One region of the Shewanella sp. FJAT-52076 genome, then DNA from elsewhere that is predicted to be linked to it. Evidence: predicted binding sites of a transcription regulator. Region 1 holds the regulator's gene; each other region holds the start of a gene.
The links. The regulator sigma-54, encoded in region 1, starts transcription at its own class of promoters, with help from an activator protein. The targets are predictions, from matches to a motif close to GTTGGCACGNNNNTNGNNT.

Region 2: the regulator sigma-54 is predicted to act here: its motif matches at 2,526-2,544, upstream of K0H79_RS18510 (TorF family putative porin).
Region 3: the regulator sigma-54 is predicted to act here: its motif matches at 4,686-4,704, upstream of flgA (flagellar basal body P-ring formation chaperone FlgA).
Region 4: the regulator sigma-54 is predicted to act here: its motif matches at 4,238-4,256, upstream of glnA (glutamate--ammonia ligase).

Annotation. Positions count from the first base shown of each region.
Region 1 is NZ_CP080415.1:3,627,330-3,634,584, reverse strand. It holds gene K0H79_RS16110 (molybdate ABC transporter substrate-binding protein) at 1-272, shown strand, start outside; gene K0H79_RS16105 (hypothetical protein) at 349-756, shown strand; gene mgtE (magnesium transporter) at 769-2,133, opposite strand; gene K0H79_RS16095 (HPr family phosphocarrier protein) at 2,204-2,479, opposite strand; gene rapZ (RNase adapter RapZ) at 2,466-3,317, opposite strand; gene ptsN (PTS IIA-like nitrogen regulatory protein PtsN) at 3,314-3,757, opposite strand; gene hpf (ribosome hibernation promoting factor) at 3,760-4,047, opposite strand; gene K0H79_RS16075 (RNA polymerase factor sigma-54) at 4,078-5,559, opposite strand; gene lptB (LPS export ABC transporter ATP-binding protein) at 5,671-6,402, opposite strand; gene lptA (lipopolysaccharide transport periplasmic protein LptA) at 6,399-6,953, opposite strand; gene lptC (LPS export ABC transporter periplasmic protein LptC) at 6,940-7,255, opposite strand, start outside.
Region 2 is NZ_CP080415.1:4,163,665-4,170,919, reverse strand. It holds gene K0H79_RS18520 (efflux RND transporter permease subunit) at 1-1,167, opposite strand, end outside; gene K0H79_RS18515 (efflux RND transporter periplasmic adaptor subunit) at 1,211-2,347, opposite strand; gene K0H79_RS18510 (TorF family putative porin) at 2,770-3,444, shown strand; gene K0H79_RS18505 (DNA-3-methyladenine glycosylase I) at 3,441-4,127, opposite strand; gene K0H79_RS18500 (NAD(P)H-binding protein) at 4,174-5,028, opposite strand; gene K0H79_RS18495 (LysR family transcriptional regulator) at 5,144-6,043, shown strand; gene K0H79_RS18490 (glutathione S-transferase family protein) at 6,090-6,743, shown strand; gene K0H79_RS18485 (thioesterase family protein) at 6,740-7,255, opposite strand, start outside.
Region 3 is NZ_CP080415.1:2,759,926-2,767,180, forward strand. It holds gene flgE (flagellar hook protein FlgE) at 1-976, opposite strand, end outside; gene flgD (flagellar hook assembly protein FlgD) at 1,010-1,738, opposite strand; gene flgC (flagellar basal body rod protein FlgC) at 1,765-2,178, opposite strand; gene flgB (flagellar basal body rod protein FlgB) at 2,181-2,579, opposite strand; gene K0H79_RS12075 (protein-glutamate O-methyltransferase CheR) at 2,721-3,554, opposite strand; gene K0H79_RS12080 (chemotaxis protein CheV) at 3,715-4,635, opposite strand; gene flgA (flagellar basal body P-ring formation chaperone FlgA) at 4,839-5,546, shown strand; gene flgM (flagellar biosynthesis anti-sigma factor FlgM) at 5,621-5,956, shown strand; gene K0H79_RS12095 (flagellar protein FlgN) at 6,065-6,499, shown strand; gene K0H79_RS12100 (LPP20 family lipoprotein) at 6,628-7,083, opposite strand; gene K0H79_RS12105 (FlgO family outer membrane protein) at 7,080-7,255, opposite strand, start outside.
Region 4 is NZ_CP080415.1:4,023,292-4,030,546, forward strand. It holds gene K0H79_RS17800 (M20/M25/M40 family metallo-hydrolase) at 1-2,027, shown strand, start outside; gene typA (translational GTPase TypA) at 2,079-3,893, opposite strand; gene glnA (glutamate--ammonia ligase) at 4,352-5,761, shown strand; gene K0H79_RS17815 (aminotransferase class V-fold PLP-dependent enzyme) at 5,907-7,022, opposite strand; gene K0H79_RS17820 (monodechloroaminopyrrolnitrin synthase PrnB family protein) at 7,019-7,255, opposite strand, start outside.

The sequences.
Region 1 (7,255 bases):
ACAGCGCCAAACCGCCCAAGGGCGTCAATCCCTATGCCCACGTGATGAAGACCCGTCAGGCGGATATCTTCCTGACCTACTGCACCAATGGTCGTCTGGCCCGCAAAGAATACGCCGAGCTGCAGCTGGTGCATTTACCGGAAAACCTGGCTGTGGGAGCCGACTATGGGCTTTTGGTAATAGATGAGCGCGCAAGGCCGTTGGCAGACTACATTTTGTCACCTGCCGGACAGGCCATTCTTGGCGATTATGGGTTTGCCGCGCCACGCTGATTGTGTTGCCGGACTTGCAAGATAAAAAATAAATCATTTAAATGAAAAGTAACTTTTTATCCAGGAGTCCGGCGCTATGGGTCATCCTCGCGGAGTAGCAATGGCAGTGGAGCGTCTTGGCGACAATGTGCGCTTGCTGTCGTTGCAATACCAGGATCACGCCTTGAAGCTTTCGCTCAATATCGAAGGCCAATGCTGTGAGCTGTCATTTGAAAAATTATTGGGGTTCAGAGTGTTGGATGAGGGCGACCTGCTGGAGTACTGGGCAGAGCTGAGCCTGTCCAACGGTTGGTTGTATGAGGTGTCTGAGGGGGGCTGGCTGGAGCAGGAAAGCCTGCGCAGCGGCTTTATGGCCAGCAGCCACCATGCACCTAGGGAGTTTTTGGTAGTGACCCAGAAGGAGTGTATCTCAGTGCTCACCCTGACACAGCAGCCTCAGGTGCGTTGGTGTGATTGCCAGCAAGTCATGGAGTACACACCATAGCCCGGTGACGCTTCAGCGCATTAAAAATGCCGTCGCCAAGCCCAGGAAAGCAAACAGCCCTATCACATCTGTGACTGTGGTCAGCACCATGCCACCGGCCAGTGCCGGGTCTATTTTCAGTCGTTTAAGCAGCAAGGGAATGCTGGCACCGGCGAGTCCTGCCACCGTCATATTGATCAACATGGCCCCGCCTATCAGTGCTCCCAGAGCCAGATCGCCTTTCCACAACCAAATAGCGACAAACACCAGGACTGACCAAAGCAGACCGTTGAGAAAACCAATGGCAAGCTCCTTGCCGATAAGCCAACGGGAGTTACTCTGGCCTATATGGCCCAGTGCCATCCCCCGAATCACCAACGCCAGGGTTTGATTGCCGGCCACGCCGCCCATACTGGGCACTATCGTCATCAGGATGGCGATGGTGGCGAACTGCTCCAGGGTCGACTCGAACAGGTTACTGACCGATGCGGCCAGTAGGGCGGCGAACAGATTAACGGTAAGCCACAATGAGCGCCGGAAACTGCTTTTGAGCACGGGGCCAAAGGTATCTTCATCGTCATCCATACCGGCCATCCCCATCATTGAGTGCTCGGCATCTTCCCGAATAACGTCCACCACATCGTCGATGGTGATTCGCCCCAGCAGCTTGCCCTCTGCGTCTATCACCGGCGCTGACACCCAGTCGTGGCGCTCGAACAGGGCCGCAGCCTCGGTATCCGACATGGTGGCGGGAATGCCTTCGATATCCGCATCGATAAGCTCACGTATGGGCATGGAGGGGTTGCAGGTGAGCAAGGCGGTAAGCCTTACCGCCCCGAGCAGCACATCGTGCCTGTCTACCACATAGAGCATGTCGGTAGCCTCTGGCAGGGAGCCGAGCTGGCGCAGATAGCGCAGTATCACATCCACATTCACGTCGGGGCGTATGGTCACAGTGTCGGTATTCATGATGCCGCCGGCGGTCTCTTCCGGGTAGGAGAGTGCCTGCTCGGCGCGGCTGCGGTCTTGAATCGACATGGATTGCAGCACCTGCTTGTAGAGGCTGTCGGGCAGGGAACGCAGTATGTAGGCCAGATCGTCTGTGTCCAGACCAGCGGCTGCACGGGCTAAACGCGCCGGACTCATCTGGCGGATAAACTTGTCTTTTATCTCTTCGCCGAGCTCTTCGAGTACCTCTCCGGCAAGCTCAGGATCGATAAGTTGCCACAATACCTGACGGGTACGGGGAGGGGAGGATTCGAGCACCAGCGCGATATCGGATGCGGCCATGTTCAGCAGCATCTGGCGCACATGCACAAACATACCGCTGCCCAGGGCTTCATTGAGCTGATTCAGCAGCAGCTCGGTTTGCTCGTTATCCAGAAGTTCGACAGCCATCGCTTTCCCCCAAGAGATGAATTGGGGGATATATTAGCAAATTTAATGGGATGGACGAAGCGAAGCCGGGTCAGCAGTCTTCGTCGAAGCGGGCGTTGATCAGGTTACACACGGCATCCATGGCCTGCTCGGCGTCTTCCCCTTCGGCGATAATATGGATGGTTTTGCCCATGCCGGATTCGAGCATCAGGAGACCCAGCACGCTGGCGGCCGAGGCCTGTTTTGCGCCCTGAACCAGAGTCACGCTGGCCTTGAATTCAGACGCCAATACCGCCAGTTTGGTGGCGGCGCGGGCGTGCAGGCCCAGCTTATTGACTATGGTGACGTCACGTTCAAGTTTTGGCATTCAGTTCCCGGTGGCGGGCCTCAACCTTGTGGTGAGAGTTGGCGAAGCGTTTGGCAAGCTGCTCGGCAATATACACAGAGCGGTGTTGGCCACCGGTGCAGCCAATGGCAATGGTGAGGTAGCTGCGATTATTGCGCTCTAAGTGAGGCAACCAGGTTTCCAGCAGGTTTTCGATTTGCCAGATGTACTTGTTGACCAGTACCTGACGTTCCAAAAACAGCTTAACCGGCTCATCCAGCCCAGTGAGGGGCCTCAGCTCCGGCTCCCAATGGGGATTGGGCAAGAAGCGGGCATCAAACATAAAGTCTGCTTCTGTGGGCATGCCATGCTTGAAGCCGAAAGATTCAAAGATAATCACCAGCTCTTTGTCGGTGCGCCCAAGCAGTATCTGCCTGACAGCATCAGCCAATTCATAGACATTCAGATTGGAAGTGTCCAGGAAGTGGTCGACCATGTTGGAGATAGGGGCCAACATTTTGCCTTCGAGCTTGATGGCTTCCTGCAAAGAGACCTTGCTGCGGGACAGGGGGTGCAAACGGCGGGTTTCGCTGTAGCGTTTCAGCAGCACCTTGTCGCTGGAGTTGAGGAAAAAGCTGGTGAGCTCTACGCCTTCCGGGAGCCTTGCCAGCTCTTTTTCGAGGGCCTTTTCCTGCTCCGGCATATTGCGGATATCGATGCTGATGGCGACCTTGTCGTTATTGCCCTTGAGCTGGGCAAGCAAGGGCCCAATCAGCTGCAATGGCAAATTATCGACGCAGTAGTAGCCCAAGTCTTCCAGTACCCTGAGGGCTACCGACTTTCCGGAGCCAGAGCGCCCGGAGACTATAACGAGTTTCATCCGATGATTACCTGGTAAAGTTCCTTTTCATCGTGGCTCTTGCGCAGCTGTTTGAGGATCTGCTTGTCATTCAGCTTTTCGGCCATGGCGGCCAGGGTGCTGAGATGTTGCTGACACTGGTCCGATGGAACCAGCAAGGCAAACAGAATGTCCACCGGCTGCTTATCAATGGCGTCATAACCTATGGCTTCTTCACACTTGATAAGCACAGCTAAAGGCTTATCGATAGTGCCAAGGCGGCCATGGGGAATGGCAATACCATTGCCAATACCGGTGCTGCCCATTTTTTCACGGGCCAGCAGGCTTTCGAATATCTCTTGAGACGAGAGGGAGGGATTCTGGGCAGCAGCGAGATCGCTAATCAGCTCCAGCACCTTTTTCTTGCTGCCCGGAGTGGCACAGCTAGTGCACTCCGGCGCCAGGATGGTACTTAGTTCCATCGTTAATGTTTGGTCAGTTTCTCTTTGTGTTTAATAACCTGACGGTCCAATTTATCAATTAGGGCGTCAATGGCGGCGTACATGTCTTCATGTTCTGAAGTGGCGAATACCTCGCCACCGTTGAGGTGAAGCTTGGCTTCTGCGATTTGCTGCAATTTCTGAACATTGAGAACAACGTGGACATTATTGATCTGTTCGAAATGGCGTTCAAGCTTGGAGAACTTGCTCTCTACGTAGTTACGCAGTGAATCAGTGATTTCGATATGATGCCCAGTCAGATTGATTTGCATAGACACTTTCCTCCAAAGACCTTGGGTGGGTTATAAACTCTTACGTTGGTTCGACGGTGGGATCAGCATCGCTTCTCGGTATTTGGCGATGGTGCGTCTAGCAACGTTGATTCCTTGTTCTGCCAGAAGTTCCGCCATTTTGCTGTCGCTCAATGGTTTCTTCTGATTTTCTGCCGCCACCAGTTTCTTGATAAAGGCGCGGATGGCAGTAGATGAGCATTCTCCGCCATCTTCGGTCCCGACGTGGCTGGAGAAAAAATATTTGAGTTCAAAGATACCCCTTGGGGTATGCATGAACTTTTGGGTGGTGACCCGTGAGATGGTGGATTCGTGCATCTCTACCGCTTCGGCGATATCGTTGAGCACCATGGGTTTCATGGCCTCTTCACCATACTCAAAAAAGCCCTGCTGGAACTGCACTATGCAATTGGCGACTTTCAGCAAGGTGTCGTTGCGGCTCTCCAGGCTCTTGATAAACCACTTGGCCTCCTGCAAATGCCCGCGGATAAACTGGCTGTCAGCTTGGTTGCGACTGGTGCGTGCCATGGCGGCATATTGCTGGTTCACACTCAGTTTAGGCATACAATCGGGATTAAGCTCTACAACCCAGCGGCCATTTTTTTTACTGACCGAGACATCTGGAATGACATACTCATCCTTGGTGCTGGTCACAGACTCACCGGGACGGGGGTTCAGCCCCTGAATGAGGATGATTGCATCCCTGAGTTCTTCTTCCTTGAGGCGGGTTTTACGCATCAGGGTACGGAAGTCGCGGTTGGCAATCAGATCCAAATGGTCACGGATAAGCAGCTTGGCGTTGTCCAGATGGGGGGTATCCGCCGGGAACTGACCAAGTTGAATGAGCAGGCACTCTGCCAAATCACGGGCAGCTACCCCGATGGGGTCGAAGTGTTGAATGCGTTTGAGCACGGCCTCAACTTCGTCAAGCTCGACTTCTTCATCGCCCACGGCCTCGAGAATTTCTTCAAGGCTTTGGGTTAAGTAACCCTTTTCATCAATGGCATCTATGATGGCAGTGGCAATGGCCAGATCGGTATCGGAAAAAGGGGTGAGATTTTTTTGCCACTCGAGATGTTCGTACAGACCTTCACTGGTTTCGCCCTGAAACGGCATATCATCTTCGCCACGGATCCCAGGACCGGAAACGGGGGCAGCCGTAAAGACTTCATCCCAGGTGGTATCCATTGGGAGCTCGTCCGGCATGGACTGCTGACTGATAGCGTCTGAAGTTTCCAGCGAAGCACTGTCACTGGTGTCGTTTGAGACGGACTCCTGGCTGAACTGGTCGTCAAATTCTTTATCGCCGCCGTCGGCATCAAACTGATCGCTGCCCAGTTCGTCGTCCAGCTCCAACAGGGGGTTGGCGTCGAGGGCTTGCTGAATTTCCTGTTGCAGTTCAAGCGAAGAGAGTTGAAGCAGACGAATGGCCTGCTGCAACTGTGGCGTCATTGTGAGTTGTTGTCCCAGTTTTAGCTGGAGCGACGCTTTCATTGTACTGCGAATCCTTCACTAAATTATTCAGGTAGAAAGCTTTTCTATCAGGTTATCCGGTGATTTACCACCCTGATTATCCGGATATGAGAAGGGGGCTTTGTTAATTAACTATAGCCTGAATTGCTCACCCAAGTACACTGCACGCACCTGCTGATTGTCGAGGATTTCGGCAGGGGTGCCTTCGGCAATCAAATCGCCATGGCTGACGATATAGGCTTTTTCGCACACATCGAGGGTTTCCCTCACATTGTGGTCGGTGATAAGCACTCCGAGGCCACGATTCTTGAGTTGCTCGATAATCTTTTTGATATCGATAACGGAAATCGGGTCGACCCCGGCGAAGGGCTCATCCAGCAGGATAAATCTGGGGTTGGCGGCAAGTGCCCGGGCAATCTCGACCCGGCGACGTTCACCCCCTGACAGTGACATGCCAAGATTGTCACGGATGTGGGTGATGTGGAACTCTTCCAGCAGCTGCTCCAGCGACTCTTCACGCTCATCGGCGTTCAGCTCTTTGCGCATCTGCAGCACGGCCATGATGTTATCGCGCACCGACAGCTTGCGGAAGATGCTGGCTTCTTGTGGCAGGTAGCCAATGCCTTTGCGTGCCCGCAGGTGCATGGGATCCAGCGTCAAGTCATCATCGTTGATGTGTATGCTACCCTTGTCGCTCTGTACCAGGCCTACCACCATGTAAAAAGTGGTGGTTTTACCGGCCCCATTGGGGCCCAGTAAGCCGACCACCTGGCCGGTATTTACGGTGAGGCTGACGTTTTTGACAACCTGGCGGTTTTTGTAACTCTTGGCGAGATTACTGGCCTTCAGGGTCAGTTGGGTCATTGCTGCTTCTCTTGCTGAGGTTGCTCAGTAGTGCCCTTATCCTGCAGATCCTGCTGGTAATTTTCGGGCTTGATGATGGTGATAACCCTGTCGTCTTTTTTACCGCTGCTTTGGGAAGTGAGCTGCTGCTTTTCGATATCGTAAACGATGGAGTCGGCGCTGACCTGGCTGCCATCCTGCTCGACCTTGGCATTGCCTTTGAGGCTCATAACACGACTGTCGATGTTGTAGCTGATTTCGGTGGCACTGGCATGCACGGTGCGGCCATCTTCCACCTGCTGGCTGTAGGTGGCTGGGTTACCCTTGGCAAGCAGAATACGTCTGCCGCTTTTCTCGTCGGTGAACGAGCTCAGTTCATCAGCCTTGAGCACCAGGCTGCCCTGGGTCAGGGTAACCGGGCCTTCATAAACGATGCGCTTGTTTTTCAGATCGGCATAACTGTTGGCCGCGGCAATTTTTACTTCCTGGCTCAAATCAAACTTGGTGTTGGCCAAAGCCACAGCGCTGCAGGTGCAAAGCAGCACCAGAATGAGCGACTTATTTAGGTTCATAGGTTCCCTTAATCTTGCTTAAGAGCTTAACTTCTTTGGCATTGAGATCAGCATAGAGGCCATGGCCGCTCAAGTGGAAGTTATTGCCGCTGATAATAATTTCTTTGTCGGAGGTGAGGATCATCGTCTTGAGATCCAACTCCAGGTAACTGGTATTGAGCTGCTGCAGTGGCTCGTCTATGGTCAGGGCCTCAATCAGTACTTCTTCTTCGAGCATGACCTCATCGCTGACCTTGTCCAGTCTGCCGGTTTTGGCGGTGAGACGCCATTCGCCCTGGCCATCTTCGGGAAACAGGGTGTAA
Region 2 (7,255 bases), 540 kb from region 1:
GGAGAAACCAAAGGCCGACAGAATGGCGAAAGTACCCAGCAGTACCACAGGCACGGCAATCGTCGGGATAAGGGTTGCGCGGAAGTTCTGCAGGAACAGGTACATGATAACAAATACCAGTACCACGGCTTCCAGCAGGGTGTGCACTACGCCTTCGATGGATTGTTTAACGAAGGGCGTGGTGTCGTAGGGATAAACCACCTCGAGACCCGCCGGGAAGAAGGGCTTCATTTCGGCGATTTTTTCCCGCACCCGGGTCGCGGTATCCAGGGCGTTGGCGCCCGTTGCCAGGCTGATGGCGATACCGGCAGCCGGACGGCCGTTGTAGAACGACTCCACCATATAGCTTTCGGCGCCCAGCTCAACCCGGGCTACGTCGCCGAGGAACACCTTGGCACCGCTGGTATCGGACTTGAGGATAATCTTGCGGAACTCTTCCGGGGTCTCCAGACGGCTTTGGGCCGACACTGTCGCGTTCAGCTCCTGACCTTTTACCGAGGGCGCGCCGCCCAGCTGACCGGCCGAGACTTGGGCGTTTTGCTCGCGGATAGCGGCAATCACGTCCTGTGTGGTCAGGTTGTATTGGGTCAGTTTCAGCGGGTCTAGCCATATACGCATGGCGTAAGGCGCCCCGAACAGGGTGATTTCACCCACACCGGCAACCCGGCTTAAAGGGTCCTGGACGTTGGAGCCCACATAGTCGGCGATATCGTTTTTGGTCAGGCTGCCATCTTCCGACACAAAGCCCAGTACCATCAAAAAGCCCGAGGTGGACTTGTTCACCCTGACACCCTGCGCCTGTACTTCCTGTGGCAGCAGTGGCATGGCCGATTGCAGCTTGTTCTGCACCTGTACCTGGGCGATGTCGGCATCGGCCTCGGCGTTAAAGGTCAGAGTGATAGCTGCGTTACCGAAACCGTCACTGGTGGAGTTGATATAACGCAGGTGATCCAAGCCCGTCATGCGCTGCTCAATCACCTGGGTGACCGAGTCTTCCAGCGTCTTGGCGGAGGCGCCTGGGTAGTTGGCGGAGATCACCACAGTGGGTGGTGCGATGTTCGGGTACTGGGACACGGGCAGGCTTTTGATAGCCAATACCCCTGCCAGCATCACCAAAATCGCGATCACCCATGCAAAAATGGGTCGATCAATAAAGAAACGTGCCATAGCTTAATCCTGAATTTCGCGGGTTCCTGAGGTCCTTGGCCAATTACTTGGCCTGCGCCGCTGTGGCAGTGACCGGTGCACCGGGGCGTATTTTCTGCAGCCCTTCAACAATCAATTTATCGCCGGCAGTCAGCCCTGACGTAATACGCCACTGATGATTGATAACCTCCGCTGTGGTCACGGTACGGGCCTCAACCTTGTTTTCGGCGTTCACCACCATGGCCACGGCTTCACCGCGGGTATTGCGGGTAATGGCCTTTTGCGGCACCAGAATGGCGTTGGGATCCACCCCTGTGTTCAGCATGGCGCGTACATACATACCCGGCAGCAACACGTTGTCTGGGTTGGGGAATTCGGCTCGCAGAATCACAGAACCCGTGTTTTCATCCACGCTCACTTCGGCAAATTGCAGCTTGCCCTTGTGCTCGTAGGTGGTGCCATCTTCGAGTACCAGTTGCACTTCGGCGTTATCGGCCGCCTGCAGCTTACCGGCTTTGAGCTTGGACTTGAGGGCCAGCAGCTGGGCGCTGGATTGAGTGATATCCACATTAATGGGATCCAGCTGCTGAATGGTGGCCAGTATTTGCCCCTGATTGGCGGTGACCAGCGCACCTGGCGTTACGGACGACTTACCGATGCGGCCAGAAATCGGGGCCTGCACTTCGGTGTAATTCAGATTGATATTGGCGGTATGCAGCTGGGCCTCGGCCACCTTCACCCGAGCCAGCGCTTCCTTGTAGGCAGCATCGGCTTCGTCAAAGTCCTGCTTGGAAATGGCATTGGTTTTCACCAATTTTTCGTAGCGGGCGGCGCGGGCCTTGGCGCTGGCCAATGAAGCCTGCGCGCTGGCGAGGTCGGCCTTGGCGCTTTCGAGGGTGGCCTTATAGGTGGCGTCATCGATTTTGTAGAGTGACTGACCTTCTTTCACTTCACGCCCTTCAACGAAGTTGCGCTCCATGATGATGCCGGAAACCTGGGGGCGAACCTCGGCTTCGAGGAAGGCGCGGCTGCGGCCGGGCAGTTCAACCATGATGTTCTGGGGTGCAGCAGTGACCTGCACTGTGCCGACTTCCATGGGGGGCATTTGCTGCTGATTGGCAGCTTGCTGAGCATCTTCCTGGCAGGCACTGACCCACAAGACCATGCCTATGGCCGAGGCAATTTTTAACATTTGCCGCATTGAAATCTCCTTTTTGTGTCTGGGCTAACGGGGATGTGCGGATAAAAAGCTCACGATACCCAGACAAATCGCCCATTTTTAATACTGAATTTATGATCATCCAGTTATCTCACACAGGGTGGGGCAGCTCAAGTCAGCAAATGGCTTAAATTTGTAAAGGAATGCAAAAATCTCGTTTATTTGCATGTATTTAGCTATTTGTTAACATTTGAGTTTATGGGAAAGTCAGTCGGTAACCTCCGTTAACAGCTGTTCATATTTCTTCATAAACTGTCGCGAGCTGTTCACGCGCCTCATCAAGGCCATTCATAACCCGTCCTTATCATTGCCCTCAGCGGGACAACCCACATTAAGAGGCAGTGATGATGAAATTGAATAAAACCTTGTTGGCCATGGCCGCCATTGCGTGTTCCAGCGGTGTGATGGCAGAGGAAGCCAAGGTATTCGGCGGCACCCTGGGGGGCAAACTGACCATCGCCAGCGACTATGTATTCCGTGGCGAATCAGAAACCATGGACGGCGACGTGCCTGCCATTCAGGGCACCCTGAGCTGGAGCAATGATGCCGGCTGGTATGCCGGTTTCTTCGGCTCCAATATCAAGTTTGCCGATCCGAATCTGGAAGTGGTGACAGGGCCCTTTATCGGCAAGGCCGGTGTATTTGGCGATTCAGGTTTCACCTATGATGTGATGGTGTTTTCCTACCTGTATCCCGGCGCCTCCTACAGTAATTACACCGAGTTGTGGCTGAAAGTCGGCAAACAGTTCGGCCAGCTGAACATGCAGCTGGAAGTCACCCCCACCCTTGATGACTGGTTTGGCGTAGCCGGTTGGCAAGGGGTTAACTATGCCATTCACCCAAGTTATTCCTTTGACAACGGTGTTCAGCTGTCAGGCTCTGTTGGGTATCAGGACCAGGATGGTGAAGGTGCCGAGGGCTGGGGTCACTGGAACCTGGGCGTGTCCAAAACCTGGGCCGGCTATACCCTGGACCTGAGATACCACGGCAGCACTGTGGGCTCAGATCACAAGGTTTACGGTACCCAAACCGAGATTTTTGACGATCGTTTTGTGGTTGGGATCAGTAAAGCGTTTTAAATCCGGTTGTCACCCACACCACAGGAAATAATGCGGCTGATTTGTGCCAGCGTCCGGCCTGATTCAGCTTGCCAGTGGTTAAAGGCGGCCTGAGCTTGGGTCAGCCCCTTTTGAGTGGCCATCCCGGCATCCACCAGGCCTGTTGCCGTCAGATAACCTTCAACATCTGAGGTCAGCAGGAAGGTGTCTTTCCCTGTGGCGCGCAGGAAGTAGGGGCCTGTGTTGCCCCCAAGCCGCGCACCACGCTTCCTGAGCACCTGCCACAGCGAGGTGATCTCTTCCCCGGGCCAGAGGGCGATATAACGCGCCAAACTGCCATGTTCTGCGGCAATGTCTTTTATCATCAGGGCATTGTCATAAATGGCCTGGGTCTTTTTGGCATGGCGGATAAGGGCTGGATCGCTGGCGCGTGCGGTGAGCTGCTCCGGTGACATCAGCAGCACTTTAAGCGGATCGAAGCCAAAGAACGCGGTTTCATAGGCCGACCACTTGGCATCGACTACCTTCCACACAAAGCCACTCTGAAATATCTGTTTGCTCATGGCCGACAGCAGGCGGTCATCGGAATACTCCTGATATTCGTCGGCCGACAACGACTGCGGCAGCAGGGCTTCCAGCGCATCGGTGCCGCCTTTGCGCTCGGCGGCGCGCTGATAAATACTGGCAAAGGATTCGATTTTCATGGACTTCCCTGAATCTGTGAATGGCTTTGCCAGTTTACTTGCACACTCAGTTTGGCTTCAACGCTCCTTTGATGACAGCAGCCAAACCAGTGGGTGCGCGGCCAAGCAGCAGGGCTAAATCATACGTGCGTTTATCGTATTCCCCAGCGGCAATGGCCCGACTGGCGCCGCCGAGTGCCGTGGCTAAAAATGCCGGTAATCCCATTTTCAGCAGCCCATCGACTTGGGCTTCGGCCGAAATAAGGTGGGTGCTGATGGCTTTACCACTGAGCTGTCCAATCAGGGCGGCGATATCGGCATAGGACAGGAGTTCAGGGCCAGTCAGTTCATAGGTCTTGCCCGTGTGGCCATCGGTCATCAAAATTCGCGCCAGCGCCTCGGCCAGATCCTGTTTGCTCACGGGGGCAAAGCGTCCCTCCGCAGCGGCATGGGTCAGTACGCCCGTTTCCAGTGTGTGGCCCAGGCCCATGAGTTGCAGCTCAGCATAAAAGGCGTTGCGCACCACAGTGGCGGGAATGGCTGCCACGCTGATGGCTGCCTCGGTGGCGGCGTGGCTTGCGCCAAAACTGAAGGCGCTGTCCAGTGAGGGTGATTGAAAACTGGTGTATACCAGCTGGGCAACCCCGGCCTTTTTGGCTGCGGCGATAACCCGCAGATGTTGACCAAGTCTGATGTCGTTCGGTGTATTACCGGAAATAAACAGCACCTTGTCTGCTCCTGCCATGGCCGTATCCAGTGAATCTGGCTGGTCATAGTCGGCAAACACGGCATGGCCGAGTGCTGGGTCCAGTTTGTCCGGTGAGCGGCTGCCCAGTCGTACAGTTTCGGTATTACCAAGAGTTTTCAGGGCATTGGCAGTAAGGGTAGCCAGTTCACCACTGGCGCCGAGTATCAGGATCATCTTAAGTACCTCAGGGTTGGTATGAATGAGGTGCTCAGTTTATTCCCGTGGCGAAATTGGATAATGAGTGATTTACTTATATCTTTGGTAATTCAAACTTAACAAAAGGTCGCCCATGGACGCTTCACAATTGTATCGCATGTTGGTGTTTGCTTCGGTTGTTGAGCAAGGGTCACTGACGATGGCCGCGGAAGTGTTGGGGATCAGCCGCTCCATGGTGAGCCAGCACCTGAAAAAGCTGGAAGAGCGTTTGGGTTGCGAGCTGCTTCACCGCACCACCAGGCGTATAAGCCTGACCGAAGATGGGCGGGAATTTTTCCATTACTGCGGCGAGCTGTTGCAGCTGGCAAGGCAGGCCGAGGCCGTGACCAGCCCGGCGGATGAGCATCTTCACGGTAGCCTTCGGGTGACGGCGCCGGTTGGCCTGGGTGAACATACGCTGCTGCCCCTTCTCGGCGACTTTCATCGCCGTTATCCCAACATTCGCCTCACACTGATGCTTGAGGACAGCAAGCTGAACCTGCTTGAACATCAAATTGACGTGGCCATTCAGGCCGGTTGGCCGGAGGATTCCGAATTCAGGGCCATTAAGCTTGGCAGTTTTGATGAGCAGTTGGTGGCCAGCCCCGAATACGTGGCGACTCATGGAAAACCGTTACACCCAGACAACTTACAGCATCATCAATGGTTGGCCCATGCATCAAGCCATCTACCCAAAACCTTGACGCTGCACAATGGTCAGGGTGAAGAGTTTCGGGTCAGGATCACCCCTTTTATCAGTTGCAACAGCACCAATGGCCTGATTGCCCTGGCGCTGCAGGGGCTGGGGGTGGTGATACTGCCGGATAATCTGGTGACTGAGCATTTGGCGTCAGGGGCACTGGCACTGCTGTTACCTGACTATCATTTGCGCGAAGGCGGTGTATATGCCCTGCATCCCTACAAGGAAAACACACCCCCGAGGGTGCGGGTATTTCTCGACTTTCTCAAGGAGCGCTTGATCCAATCCCGCTAAAACCAACTAAATTAAACAAAGGGCGTTTGATTGGGAGCCTGATTCCATGGAGCTCTTTTACCATCCGTTGTCGCGATATTCCCAAAAGGTTCTGCTTGGATTGTATGAAAAGCAGGTCAACTTTTATCCCCGGGTAACAGAGCTCAGGGATCCCATTCAACGTCAGGCATTCAGCAAGATTTACCCTCCCTGCAAGCTGCCACTGCTCAAGTGCGCCGATGGCAGCCTGGTACCTGAATCCACCATCATCATCGAATATCTGGACCAACATATCCCCGGAGGCTCGCGGTTGCTGCCAAGAGACAGCGCCGAGTGCCTGCGGGTACGCTTATGGGACAGGATTATCGACAACGACGTCAGCAATCAGTTGTTTTTGCTGGAGCAGCAATTGGGCATGGCGCCTGAACACCGTAATGAGCTGGCCATGGCGCAGGTCAGGCAGCGCTTGGTGCAGGTATTGGCCAGCATTGATGATGAACTGGCCGATTCCCATTGGCTGGTGGGGGATGGCTTTACCCTGGCGGACTGCGCCCTGGTGCCCTGCCTCGAACCCGCGTTTGAGCTCATGTCCTTACTGGATCTGGAAAACCTTTGTCGTTACCGCCAGCAGGCCAAGCTCAGAGGTGCATGGGAGCTGGTGGCCGAGGAGGCACAGCTCGCCGCCGCCGAAGAAGTTACCGGGCTTAAACTCATCCCTTAGCTGTTACGCTCTTTCTTGAGCTGTAAAAAGGCTTTCCATTTTTGCACTTCAGGCGACAATTCGGGCGTTTCGCCTTCATAGCCCGCTTCCCGCACCAGCTCACTGATGGGCACCTGCTTGCGGTTACACACGAATACCCCGCGCACATGCACTATGCAGTGGAGGCCTCGCTCGCTGACAAAGCGTTGATCAATATAAAAATATTTTTCGTCCCACCCGACTACCCGGCTCTCGATGGTGAATTTTTGCAGTGGCTTGATGTCGCGGATATAGGTGAATTCGGCGGCGTTGACTATGGGCATCCACTTGAGCTTGAGGAAACGCTTCAGCAGGCCCATTTCCGCCAGCATGTAGGTGCGGGCCAGGTCCATAAAGGCCGGATAACGACTGTTGGTCAGGTGCATATTGATGTCGCAGTCTGACGGCAGGGCGCGATACTCAATGAGGCTGGTGTCGAGAAAACCAATGGAGCGGCAGTGGCGAACACGCCATAAAAACAACCAGATAAGTCT
Region 3 (7,255 bases), 870 kb from region 1:
CCTCAAAGGCAGAGGCGTACTGAGTCGGGTTGGCAAAATTAATGGTAATGGTTTGGTTGCCATCGGCGCCGGGCCCCAGAATGCCGGCACCACCAATCCCCAGGGGTTCTGTAGTGATGGTCGCTGGATTGGTTCCAGTGTAAGTACCAGTGCTGTTAAAGGTCAGTACGGCACCAGTCCAGCCCCCCGTGGTTTGAGCGGTTGCTGGTGTGTCCGGGACGCCGTCACCGTCAGTATCCGTTTGGTATGTGCCCGCACCACTGCCAAGATTCACAGGTTGACCATCGAGCGCATAGTAAGCCACCCAGTTGTTTTCCCCTGTGTAGGCACCATCGTTGGGCCGTACAAAGTAAGTGGTCAAAATATGTGGCTCACCCAGGGAGTCATAAATGGTGGACGAGGTTGAGTTGTTGAATGTGGTTGGATCATCTGGATCAAATGCCGCAGGGTCCTTGGTTTTTTCTCCGGCGTTCAGGTTCATCTGAATCCCCACGTTCTCGGTCATCAGTGGGCTGCCGGCAGTGTCGGGAATTTGTACCGGACGGGTAGTGGTCAAACTCACGGAGGTGGAGTTACCGAATTTATCCACCGGGAAGGTTTGCAGGAAGTTACCTGCGGAATCCACCAGGTAGTTGTTGCTATCGACCTTAAATGCACCAGCGCGGGTGAAACTGTAATCACGGGCCGAAGGGTCGGCCGACGTCACAAAAAAACCGCCGCCACTGATGGCCAAATCCAGCGCATTACTCGTGAACTGCAAACTGCCCTGATGGAACTGCTGCGCCACCTGAGTGGTGGTCACGCCACCACCCACCTGAGTTTTGCTGTTGGAGAAAATCGACGCCGCATACACATCGGCAAACTCAGCACGAGACTCTTTAAAGCCCGTGGTGTTGACGTTGGCGATGTTGTTGGCAGTGGTGTTCAAATCTTTCTGGGCGGCAGCAATGCCACTGAGTGCGATATTGAAAGACATAAGTCAGTTACCTCTTTAGTCTGGTTTTCTGGATCAGCTCTCAGCCACAGCCAGAACATCCGATAGTTTAATGCCGCCAATGCCACGCAAGTTAAGAATGGCGCCTGTTGCTGCAGTCCCAAGCGACACGCTGGTCACGTGGGCATAAGTTGAAACCGGTAATTCCTCGGCCTTACCATCGACCCGACCACTGGCCTTGATGGTGTAAGTACCGTCGGCAACGGGTTTACCTTCGGCGTCGAGGCCATCCCAATTCACATCAATGTTGCCGCCATCACTGCCATCGACACTGAAGGTTTTCACCAACTGCCCCTTGGCATCTTCAATGCGCACCATGATTGTCTCAATGGGCTTGGAGGTACTGATAACGCCCTTGAGGTTGGGCTCTTCAGCGGATACATGACCAGATGCCGATGGGATCAGCACCTTCTGTCCCACCAAACCCGATGCCTGCAGGGCCTGACTGGAGGTCATCACGGTATTCAGATTCACAATGTGCTCGTTCAAATTGGCGATACCGTCCACGGTAGAGAAAGACGCCATCTGGGCAATCATCTGGTCGTTTTCAACCGGCTTGAACGGATCCTGCATCGACAACTGCTGCGACAAGAGGGCGAAAAAGTCCTCTTGGGTCAATTCCTGTTTTTTGGCCTCTGGCACTGCTTCTTTGGTCTGCAACCTGACACTGTCCAGAAAGGGATTTCCCGTGCTCTGGGTTGACTGGGCCGCCGATGCCTGACTGATAGAGTTAAGAAAACTCACGGCTTACCTCCTTAGCGCCACATCCGTTATTTGCCCATTCTCAAAGTCTGCATCAGCATACTCTTGGCGGTATCGGCCACCTGGACATTCATTTGGTACGAACGCGAAGCGGATATCATGTCGGCCATTTCTTCCATCACGTTCACATTGGGTTTGTAAATAAAGCCATCGGCATCCGCCATGGAATGGTCCGGATTGTATTCTTTTTGCAGCGGCTTATCGCTTTCGACTATGCCTTTGACATTCACACCTCGTGCAGATTGCTGCTGGCTGGCTTTGGCAAGTTCAGCCTCAAACACGGGATGACGCGCCCGGTAGGTTTTATCGACGCTGCTGGACACTGAGTCGGCGTTGGCAATGTTGCTGGCGGTGGTGTTGAGGCGAACCGATTGCGCGCTCATGCCGGAGCCAGACACATTGAAGATATTAAACAAGCTCATTGTCAGTCTCCTTTAATGGCCTTTTTCATACCGTTGAACTTGCCTTCCAGAAAGCCCAGCGACATCTGATATTCCAGCGCATTTTGCATAAAGGCAGATTGTTCCTGCTGAATATCCACCGTGTTGCCATCGCCTGTGTCGGGCTGATTGGGGACACGGAACTGCACGTGCTGTCGGCTCAGAGCTTGCAAGTCAAAATGCCCTTCGCTGGTTTGAGCCATTTGCATGCCACGCTGGTGGCTGCGTGCCGCCTGCAACGCATCGGCAAAGTTCACATCCCGTGCTTTGTAATGGGGGGTATCGGCGTTGGCGATATTGCTTGAGAGGACTTCCGCCCGCTCTGCTCTGATGCCAAGGGTAAACTGATGCACCCCAAGCGCCTTATCGAAACTGATCGCCATAAAATTGCCTCCACGCCATGATGGCAGATGAAAAGCAATTCGTGTGCCAAATCTGGGGCGTTCCGCCATGCAGATGACAGACAACAAAAAAGCCGACTTGGCAAAGTCGGCTTTTTTGTTTTTATTCATTAGGTTATTCGGCTATGTCTTCTTCTGGTAGTAAATACCCGGGTTGCAGCGCACCATGTCAAATTCATCGGTCAAACCAGCAATGGACTCGGAAGCGCCAAGAAACAGGATGCCCTTGGGATTGAGAGCGGCAGCAAATTGCCGCAGTATTTTTGCCTTTGCCTCAGGGGCAAAGTAAATGAGCACATTACGGCAAAAGATGATGTCAAACTTACCCAGCAAGGCATAGCTTTCCAGCAGGTTATGTGCCCGGAAACTCACCATACGCCGCACATTGTCTTTAACCCGCATATTGCCGCTTGGCAGGGTGTCGAAAAATGCTCTTTTTCGTTCATCCGATAAGCCCCGTCCCAGCGCCAGGCTATCGTATTCGGCCTGTTTACAACGCTCCAGCATTGAGGGAGATAAATCCGTTGCCTGAATCGATGCGCCTGCGGGCAAGCCGCCCGGACGTTTTTGCTGATATTCGAGGATAGTCATCGCCAGCGAATAAGGCTCTTGCCCTGAAGAACAAGCGGCAGACCAAATTTTAAGCGGCCTGCCAAGCTTGGCATAGTCAGGCAGCAGCGCATTGGCGAGCAATTCGAAGGGGTATTTATCACGAAACCACAGTGTTTCGTTGGTAGTCATGGCATCAATGACCTCGGCGCGCAGTTGCCGCTCTGTGGGTTTCATTGAATGTTTGACCACTTCTGATAACGAAGGCAGGTTGTATTTGCCCATCAGAGGCGCAAGGCGGCTGCGGACCAGATACTGCTTGTTTTCGCCAAGCACTATGCCGCTGTGTTGTTCAAGGAACAACCTGAATTGATTATATTCCGCTTCAGCCAGTGATTTGTCTGACACCGTTTCTCATCCTGCACCTGATAGAGAAAATTAACTCAATAACTGGTTAACCTTCTGATTTTATTCCCCAAAAATAAGCGCTGCTTTATACATTATCCAGTGCCTGAATACAAGCGCCCTTGGAGGAGTATAACCCCGCCCAAGGGGAATGCCATCCTGCTCAGATACTCAGGTGCTTGTTAACCGCAGCGGCCAGTTCGTCGGGATTGAACTTGGCAATAAAGTCGTTGGCACCCACTTTCTGAACCATCGCCTGATTAAACACACCGCTCAGCGACGTGTGCAAAATCACCTTGATATCTTTGAGTTTGGGGTCATCACGGATTTCGGCGGTCAGGGTATAACCGTCCATTTCCGGCATCTCGATATCGGAGATAATCAGTGGGATCTCGTGAGCCACGTTGGTCATTTCCGCCGAAATGGCTTTCAGCTTTTCCAGTGCTTCACGGCCATCTTTTGCCGTGTCAATCTGTAGCTCGAGGGAGGTGAGCGCACGAATGATTTGCTTACGCGCCACCGCAGAGTCATCAATCACCATGATGTGGAAGTGCTGCCCACGATCAATCGTTAACTGTGCATCTGTGTCTTCACTGATGGCGGTACGGACCGGACTGATTTCATCAAGAATTTTTTCAACGTCCAGGATTTCTACCAGCTCTCCATCAATCTCGGTGACCGCTGTTAAATAGGAGTAGCGACCAGCGCCCTGAGGCGGCGGCATTATGGCTTCCCAGTTCATGTTGATGATGCGCTCGACTGAATTCACCAAAAAGCCCTGAACACTACGGTTATATTCAGAGATAATAATAAAGCAGTTCTGAATATTCTCGATGGGTTTGCCACCGGTGGCCGCGCTGAGATCAATCACAGAAATGGTGGTACCACGAATATGGGCCACACCGCGCACGAATGGATTGAGCTTGGGTAATCCTGTCAGGGGTGGGCACTGCAAAACTTCTTTTACTTTAAAGACGTTGATACCGAAGCGCTGACGGCCGTTCAGCTTGAACAGCAGCAGCTCCAATCGGTTTTGCCCCACCAGTTGGGTACGCTTGTTGACTGACTCAAGAATGCTCGACATAAGTTCGCCTTAGTGGTCTTGATGGAATGACGCCCCGATCACCTCGGAGCATAGGCATGTAAATTGCTTTTGTTATTGTCACCGACAACCCTTGCCCCAACTTCGTCAAACTTCTGACGGCCCGTCTAAGCGCTTGGACGAGGTACTTTGGTGCTGAATGAAAGTATAGGTGTAATCTGGCGCCACACGCTAGTCTGTTCATTATGAAAGTAAAGTTAGCACAAGTTTTGGTGATCCTGACGATGCTACCCAAGGTATCAATCGCAGAAGAACCTCACATCCCGAGTATATCGGCCATCGCTTCGGCGGCTGAAGCCGTGGTTATTGAAAAAATTGATGCACCGGCGAACGCCAAAATAAACGTACAGGCCCAAAGCCTGGAGAGCCGGGGGAATCTGCCCCGATGTGAAGGACCTGTATCAGCAAGACTCGCCACCGACAGACCCATTTCCCGTAACAATACAGTGCGTATAAGCTGTGTCAGCCCGGATCTGGACTATCCTTGGCAGATGTACCTTTCAGTCCGCGCAGAAGTGCTTTTCCCTGTGGTGGTGGCCAAACGCCCGCTGGGTAACGGCGATTTGCTGGACGCAGAGAGCATCGAAGTCAGATATGTCGACAAAACTCTCCTGCGTGGCCAACAATTTTCGCACTTACAGCCCCTTTATGGATCGCGGGTTAAGCGCCGTATCCCCCAGGATGCCCCCATCTTTGCCGACAACCTGTGTTTTGTATGCAAGGGAGATGCGGTAGCTATTTACGCAAAATCAGCAAGCTTTGAGATAAAAACCCAGGGCGAGGCCTTGGCCGACGGTAACGAAGGCGATAGGGTTAGGATTAGAAATATCAACTCAAACAGGGTATTAGAGGCAACTGTCATCGGCGTTGGCGAAGTGGAAGTCAAAATGTAAAATACCCTAAAGCTTTGCTGGCTGCGGCCGATATAAACCTCAAGAAACCCAAATCCGTGACACTGGAGCCCGAAATGGCCATCGAATTACCCAAAAACAATGCCGCGTCCAACCGCGTCGGCAACACCAGCAGTCCACTGACCAGTGCCCGCACTGCCCAGGCATCGGCAGCACAAACCGCTCAGCCACAGGTACCCCAAAAGGCCGACTCGGTGATGATCACCAGTCAGGCTCAGCAATTGCAAAGCGTGCAGTCAAAGCTGTCTTCTCTGCCTGAAGTTGACCAAAAGAAAGTGGCCGAAATCAAGCAAGCCATTGCTGAAGGCCGTTATAAAATTGACCCTGAAAAGCTCGCGGCCAATATCGCCAGCTTTGAAGCAGAATTACAGGAATTAGGCCGAGACGCCTGATTTCCAGCACGGATTGGGAACTATCCAAAGCCGGCCATTTGATTATGGCCGGCTTTTTGCATTCTTTAATCACTAACCCTGATGTCAATAAAACCGGGATGCAACACCATGGATCACGTTAATGAACTCAATCAATTGCTCGATGCACAACAGAGCCTGTTGGAGCAACTTCTGGCTGCTATGGCAGCTGAACGTGCAGCCCTGATTGCCCAAAATGCATCTGAGCTGATGACCATCGCAGAGCACAAGTCCTCTGCCCTGTTACGACTGAAGCAAAATGATGATGTCATGGCGGCTCATCCCGGTCACAGCCTGCTGACAAACGATAACGCCCTGGCGGCCAAGGTAGAATCGGTTCAACACACCCTTGCACGCTGTAAGCAGGAAAACGAAGCCAACGCGCAGCTTATTGAACACAGCCAGGCAAGCATTAACCGGCTGGCACAGGCGCTGCAGGTAAGTCGCAACGCTAGTTCCCTTACCTACACGGATAAGGGTAAAACATCGACCATCTCTACTCTGGGTAGCAGCATAGAAGTCTGACACGCCCGGGGTATAAGCGCTTTATTGCCACCTGCGCCTATGTCGACATAGCCTACAAAACGCCCAATAAAAAAGCCCCATTCTCAGGGGCTTTTTTACTGCGGCTGCGATTAAGGGGAGTGCCAACCTTAAAAGTAAGTCACTTCCTTTACCTTGGAGGGGCGATTCTGCTGCTGATAGATATCCCACACGCGCGCAAAATCCAGTTCCAGCTCTGTCACATAATGCTCACCAACAGGATAGGCCTTAACGACTCTGGCGCCGCGGATGACACCAGATACCGATGCTTTAATGCTGTCACTGCCCATGCCCCAGTCGTTCACGCTGGCGCCGGCACTGATTTTTTGACCGTAAACCTGCTCTGCCAGCTCTCTGTATGCCGCAAGCTTTGAGGCCTGCATGGCCATCAGCACCTTTTCGGCCTGGGTCTTCGCAGGTTGGGTTGCCAAAGGCGCATAGCCAATGGCGGTCAGCTTGGGAAAACTCGCTGGCGCCTCAGTCTCCCACTGCACATAACGGTCATCACTGCTGGCGCACCCGGCTAAAAACACCAGGGTCAAACAGGTGCTAATCCACTTTTTCATTTGTCTTCTCCAAGCAGAGTGACCCTGTCCAGCCCCGGCGCTTCATGGCGATATAACAGCCCGTCTTTGGAAACGACTTGCTGGGAGTAACCCAGGTAATCCCGGAGATCCCCCGGACGACTGAACGACTGAGATGTCGCTACCACACGGTTATTGGCTATGTCGACCAGAC
Region 4 (7,255 bases), 400 kb from region 1:
CGAAAAAACGGCTGCTGAGTATGGCACTCTTGCTGTGTCCCCTCGGTGCCATGGCGGATGAGCTGTGGATTATGACCGACAAGGACGCCGGAAACAGTCTGCAAAGCCTGCTGCAAAGGCATAACCTCCAGCCTCAGCTGCGGGAAAGCCATGGCAAACTCATCACCCGCCTCAACGAAGATAAGCTGCTGGAATTAAGCGCCCTGATGCACAAAGAGCACAATCGCTGCGGCGGTTTCAGCGTGCATGCCACCGAGGCCGATGCGCTGGCGGCCAGTCTGGTGCCAGTGAGCCAGGCCGCGTTCAGTTTCCCCGGCGAGCCCAATCAGGCGGCGCGGGTTGCCGACATTCTGCCGCGGCTGATGGCAAGCAATATCAAGGATACAGTCACCAGCCTGGAGGCATTCACCAACCGCTACTACACCACCAGCCACGGTGAAAACGCCGCCCACTGGGTGAAAGACAACTGGGCTGCACTGGCCGCGGGCCAGAGCTGGGCCAATGCCGCCGTGTATGACCATGCCGACTGGCGTCAGGACTCGGTCGTCCTCACCCTCACCGGCAGCGAAGCCCCGGATGAGATTGTCGTTCTTGGCGGCCACCTCGACTCCATCAATGGCTACACCACAGAAACCACCCGCGCTCCCGGCGCTGACGACAATGCCTCGGGCATGGCCACCATCACCGAGGTGATCCGCGCCTTTATGAGCCAGGGGCAGCCCAGGCGCACCATCAAGTTTATCGGCTATGCCGCCGAGGAAGAGGGTCTGCGTGGCAGCGCCGAAATTGCTGCCGAGGCCCGCAGTCAGGGGCAAAATGTAGTAGCGGTTATGCAGCTGGATATGACCGGCTTTAACGGCAGCAACGAAGACATAGTGCTGATGCAGGACTACACAGATGCGGGCCTGAATCAGTTTCTTATCAAGCTGATGGATACCTACCATACCGAAATAAGCTACGGCGTGGATGTGTGCGGCTATGGCTGCTCGGATCATGCCTCTTGGCACAATCAGGGCTACCCGGCTGCCATGCCATTTGAGTCACGCTTCAACGACTACAACCCCCATATCCACACCGCCCAGGATACCCTGGACAAGCTCGACCCCACCATGGAACATGCACTCAACTTTGCCAAGCTGGCCTCGAGCTATCTGGTAGAGCTGGGCTTTAACACAGGTGGCACAGGCCCCGAAACCGGCGAGCTTGAGAATGGCGTGGCCCTCACCGGGCTCAGCGCCGCCAGGGATGCCCAGAGCTATTTCACCCTGGCGGTACCGGCCAATGCCGAGAACCTGCGCTTTGTCACCAGCGCCAACAATGGCGATGCCGACATGTACGTGAAATTCGGCGCGCCGCCGTCGACCTCAGATTTTGACTGCCGCTCCTGGAACAACGGCAGTAATGAGAGCTGCGACCTGGCTCAGGCCACCGAAGGCAACTGGCATGTGATGCTCAAAGCCTACAGCGCTTACTCGGATTTAAGCCTCACCGGCAGCTTTGATGTGTCGACCCCAGCCCCCAATCAGCCACCGGTGTCAAACTTCAGCGCCAGCTTCACTGGAGCCACCGGCCAGTTCGTGTCCAGCGCCAGCGACAGTGACGGCCAGTTGGTGAGCTGGCAGTGGAACTTCGGCGATGGTAGCACCGGCAACGGCGCGAACACCAGCCACAGCTACGCCCAGTCGGGCAATTACACAGTCACCCTGACCGTGACCGATGATGACGGTGCCAGCGCCAGCAGCAGTCAAAGCTTCGATGTGACTGTGCCTGAGCCTCCCCAGGGCGAAATTGAGCTCGCGGTCACCAAGGCCACCAAGTCGCGTCTTGGCAGTGTCTATGTGGCGCTCAGTTGGGACACTGGTTCGGGCAACTACCGGGTGCTGCGCGATGGCGTGGAAATTGGCACAACCAGCCGCACCGGCTATACGGACAGATTCAAGGTCGGCAAAAATGAGCCGGTCTCGGTCAGCTATCAGGTCTGCGACAACAGCAATGCCTGCTCCCAAATGGTGCAGGTAAATCTGTAAAAACAAAAACCCCCGGCTTGCCGGGGGTTTTCTTTGGTCCGTTATCAGGGATTAGCCCTGACGGCTGGCACGCTTACGGTCGTTCTCAGTCAGGAACTTCTTACGTACGCGGATGCTCTGTGGAGTCACTTCTACCAGCTCGTCATCATCGATGAACTCCAGCGCCTGCTCCAGGGTCATCTGGATGTGCGGAGTCAGCACCTGAGCTTCGTCGGTACCAGAGGCACGCATGTTGGTCAGCTGCTTGCCCTTGAGGCAGTTTACGGTCAGGTCGTTTGAACGGCTGTGGATACCGATCACCTGGCCTTCGTAAACTTCAGCGGCGTGGCCAATCATCAGACGACCACGGTCCTGCAGACCGAACAGGGCGAAGGTCAGTGCCTTACCGGTAGCGTTGGAGATCAGTACACCGTTGTTGCGCTGACCGATGTCGCCACCCTTGTATGGACCGTAGTGGTCGAAGGTGTGGTAGAGCAGACCGGTACCAGAGGTCGCAGTCATAAACTCGGTCTGGAAGCCAATCAGGCCACGGCTTGGGATAACGAAGTCGATACGTACACGACCCTTGCCGTCCAGCTGCATGTCTTTCATGTCAGCCTTACGGGTACCCAGCTTTTCAATCACAGTGCCCTGATGATCTTCTTCCACGTCAACGGTCAGCTGCTCGTATGGCTCGCACTTCTCACCGTCGATTTCCTTGATGATTACTTCTGGACGGGATACCGCCAGCTCGTAACCTTCACGGCGCATGTTTTCGATCAGAATAGACAGGTGCAGTTCACCACGGCCAGACACGCGGAAACGGTCAGGGCTGTCGGTCTCTTCTACACGCAGGGCCACGTTGTGAACCAGTTCCTGTTGCAGACGCTCAAGGATGTTACGTGAAGTCACGTACTTACCTTCTTTACCGGCAAACGGAGAGGTGTTTACCTGGAAGGTCATGGTCAGGGTTGGCTCGTCTACAGACAGCGGAGGCAGAGCCTCAACGTTGCCTACGGCACAGATGGTGTCAGAAATCTTCAGCTCGCCCAGACCTGTGATAGCAACGATGTCACCGGCGTTGGCGCTGGTGACTTCGTGACGCTCCAGGCCCATGTAACCCAGTACCTGTCCGATTTTACCGTTACGGGTCTTGCCGTCAGCACCTACCACAGTGACCTGTTGGTTGGTCTTTACGCTGCCGCGCTTGATACGGCCTACACCGATAACACCCACGTAGCTGTTGTAGTCCAGCTGAGAGATCTGCATCTGGAAGGCGCCTTCGGCGTCGGCATCCGGAGGAGATACTTTTTCAACGATGGTCTGGAACAGCGGAGTCATGTCTTCGCTTGGCTCATCGGGATCCAGAGTGGCAAAGCCGTTCAGGGCCGAGGCGTAAACGATAGGGAAGTCCAGCTGTTCGTCGGTGGCACCCAGGTTGTCGAACAGGTCAAATACCTGATCTATTACCCAATCAGGACGGGCGCCCGGACGGTCAACTTTGTTGATAACCACGATAGGCTTGAGGCCCTGGGCGAATGCCTTCTTGGTTACGAAACGGGTCTGTGGCATTGGGCCGTCAACGGCATCAACCAGCAGAAGTACAGAGTCCACCATAGACAGTACACGCTCAACCTCACCACCGAAGTCGGCGTGGCCGGGTGTGTCTACGATGTTAATACGGTAGTCATTCCACTTGATGGCAGTGTTCTTCGCCAGAATGGTGATGCCACGCTCTTTTTCCAGGTCATTGGAGTCCATCACGCGCTCGGTGGCTTCGCCACGGCTTTCCAGGGTGCCGGACTGGGAGAGCAGCTTGTCAACCAGGGTGGTTTTACCATGGTCAACGTGGGCAATAATGGCGATGTTACGCAAATTTTCTAACACGGTTAGCCTCTTACCATCTTGTTTCAGTGTGCGATGTTCCTATGTGGGCGCGCCCAGGAACGGCCGGATTTGTTGCCGGCGGGGGTGGGAATATGACGTTTTTCTGAACTATTCCCCAGCCCCTTGCGTTAAAAAGCGTGCCATTCTACTCTAGCAGCGTCCTCACGGACAGGATTATTTTTTGGCCGTTTGGGAGAGCCAGGCCTTGCCCGACTGCACCTTTATCATGCACAGCCACAGTGCGCGCACCAACATTGTGCGCGACATGCTCCATTTTGGTGCAAACCCTGTCCATTCTGGTCACCAGCTAAACACCATTTCTCTTATAATCAGCAAGTTATCATCTTGGCACGTTACTGGCTTTATCTGTGCCAAGTTTCGGTGCAGCCTGCAAAAGCCACCACCGACAAAAGTAATGATAGTAAGGGAAGACCCTTTACCCTACCGGAGACTCAAGCATGTCAGTTGAAAATGTGTTGAAGCAGTTGAAAGACCTGGAAGTGAAGTTCGTGGATCTGCGCTTTACCGATACCAAGGGTAAAGAACAGCACGTGTCTATTCCAACGCATCAGGTAGACGCCGACTTCTTTGAAGACGGTAAAATGTTCGACGGCTCATCCATCGCCGGTTGGAAAGGTATCAACGAATCTGACATGGTACTGATGCCAGATGCGACCACCTTCGTGCTGGATCCTTTCACCGAAGAAACCACTGCCATCATCCGTTGTGACATCCTCGAGCCAGGCACCATGACTGGTTACGATCGTGACCCACGCTCCATCGCCAAGAAGGCCGAAGAGTACCTGCGCGCCACCGGCATCGCCGACACAGTGCTGATGGGCCCAGAGCCAGAATTCTTCCTGTTCGACGACGTACGTTTCGGCACCGACATGAGCGGTACCTTCGTGAAGATCGACGCCAAAGAAGCCGCCTGGAACTCAGGCACCAGCTACGAAGATGGCAACACAGGTCACCGTCCATTCGTGAAAGGCGGTTACTTCCCCGTTGCTCCGGTTGACTCTTCACAGGACCTGCGCTCTGCCATGTGTCTGGTACTGGAAGAAATGGGTCAGGTAGTTGAAGCTCACCACCACGAAGTGGCCACTGCCGGTCAGAACGAAATCGCAACCCGTTTCAACACCCTGACCAAGAAAGCCGACGAAATCCAGATCCTGAAGTACGTGGTGCACAACATGGCCCACGCCTACGGCAAGACTGCCACCTTTATGCCTAAGCCAATCGTTGGCGACAACGGGTCAGGTATGCACGTTCACCAGTCTCTGGCCAAAGATGGCGTTAACCTGTTTGCCGGCGACAAGTACGGCGGTCTGTCTGAAACTGCCCTGTACTACATCGGCGGTATCATCAAGCACGCCCGTGCCCTGAACGCCTTCACCAACCCAAGCACCAACTCTTACAAGCGTCTGGTACCACACTTCGAAGCCCCGGTAATGCTGGCTTACTCAGCCCGTAACCGCTCTGCTTCTATCCGTATCCCAGTGGTACCAAGCCCTAAAGGTCGTCGTATCGAGACCCGCTTCCCAGACCCAACTGCCAACCCATATCTGGGCTTCGCGGCTCTGCTGATGGCCGGTCTGGACGGTATCCAGAACAAGATCCACCCTGGCGATGCCATGGATAAGGATCTGTACGATCTGCCAGCCGAAGAAGCGGCCGAGATCCCAACTGTAGCCGAGTCTCTGGACGTGGCACTGGCGGCTCTGGATGCAGACCGCGAGTTCCTGACCAAGGGTGGCGTGTTCAGCAACGACTTCATCGACTCTTACATCCGTCTGAAGACTGCTGAAGCCGAGCGCGTGAACCGCACTACTCACCCACTCGAGTTCGAAATGTATTACAGCCTGTAATACCCTGCAAAACCGCCCCTTTATCTGCGGTCAGCAGATAAAGTAGGCGGAAAATAAAAAAGACGCCCCGGACTCAGGTCCGGGGCGTTTATTTTGGGCTTACGGCAACACAAACAACAATGTCACCGCCACCGTGCAACCCGTCTTACAGTGCACCTCGCACACACGCAATAAAGCGCTGTATATCCGCCTCATCGTTATAGAGATGCGGTGACACCCGCATGCCGTAGCGACGATTGTCGACGCTGATACTGGCCTGATTGAGGGCGGCCATCACAGCTGCAGTACTGTCACCGAATTGTAAAATGGCAGTGCCACTGCGGCTTTGCGCCTGAGAAGGGCCTGCACCATACTGGTGCAATCCATCATAAAGCATTGAAATCAAAGCCTGATTGTGCGCTCTTACCTTGTCAGCACCCAGGGAAGCAAACCAGCCAATACTGTGGGCGCCAATCACGTAAGGCGCCACAGAGGGGGTTCCACCCCAGAATCGCAACGCCGACGGATGATAACGAAAATCGTGAATATTGAATTCGAACGGGTTTTCATGGGAAAACCAGCCCACATCCACAGGCTCGCATTCTGCCAGCCGCTCGGGATGAACCCAGAGGTAGGCCGCGCCCGGCCCGGAGCAGAGCCATTTCACCGCCGAGCCAATCAGAAAGTCAGGTGCCAGCCCGGTCACTGACAAGGGCACGGCCCCCGCCGACTGTGCCACGTCCACCAGGGTCAAAATTCCCAGCTCACGACAGCGCGGGACCAGTGCTTCCACCGGTGACAAGGCTCCCAGATTGGAAAACGCATGGCTGATAAACACCAGATCCAGCCCCGGGGTTAAATACGCCTCCCAGGCATTGGCGTCTGTGATGTCGACGCCCGCGGGAATGAATTCCAGACGGGCATGGGGCAAGGCCTGCTGCAGCGCAAATCCCATGGAAGGAAAGTCTTCTTCGCACATCAGAATGCGCGCGCCGCTGGCCTTAAGCCTTGGGTGCGATAACACCAGCTTGGTCAGCGCCGACGACAAATTCACCTGTGGGCAAAAATCCCTGGCGTTACCATCAAAGAGTTTCCCCAATGCCGTGCGAAACCCTTCAACCGCAGACAACCAGTCACCCCAGGGCTCGCGCCCCGATTGGCACCATGGCTGCCAATAATCCTGCTCGAATCCCGCCTTGGCCGCTTTAAGCGGCCGACCAACCGAGTGGCTCAGCAGGTAGGTGCCATCGGGTAGAAAAAATGCTGATTTTTGGTCACTCATGACAAAGTCGCCTTTAATCGCGCCACTTCCTGCCAGGCAGTACGTATATCGCTGCGCTTGGCTGCCGCGCGTCTGTCCCTGAGTTTTTCCAGCGCCCCAATGAGCACATGCAGCGGTGGGCCACTGGCTGTCACCTTGGACATATGTTGCTGCTGCATATTCACCGACGGCTCGGCAATGTATTTGTGTACCAACTGGTCGTGATGCTGAATGGCTGTTTGGCCGTGGAGTTC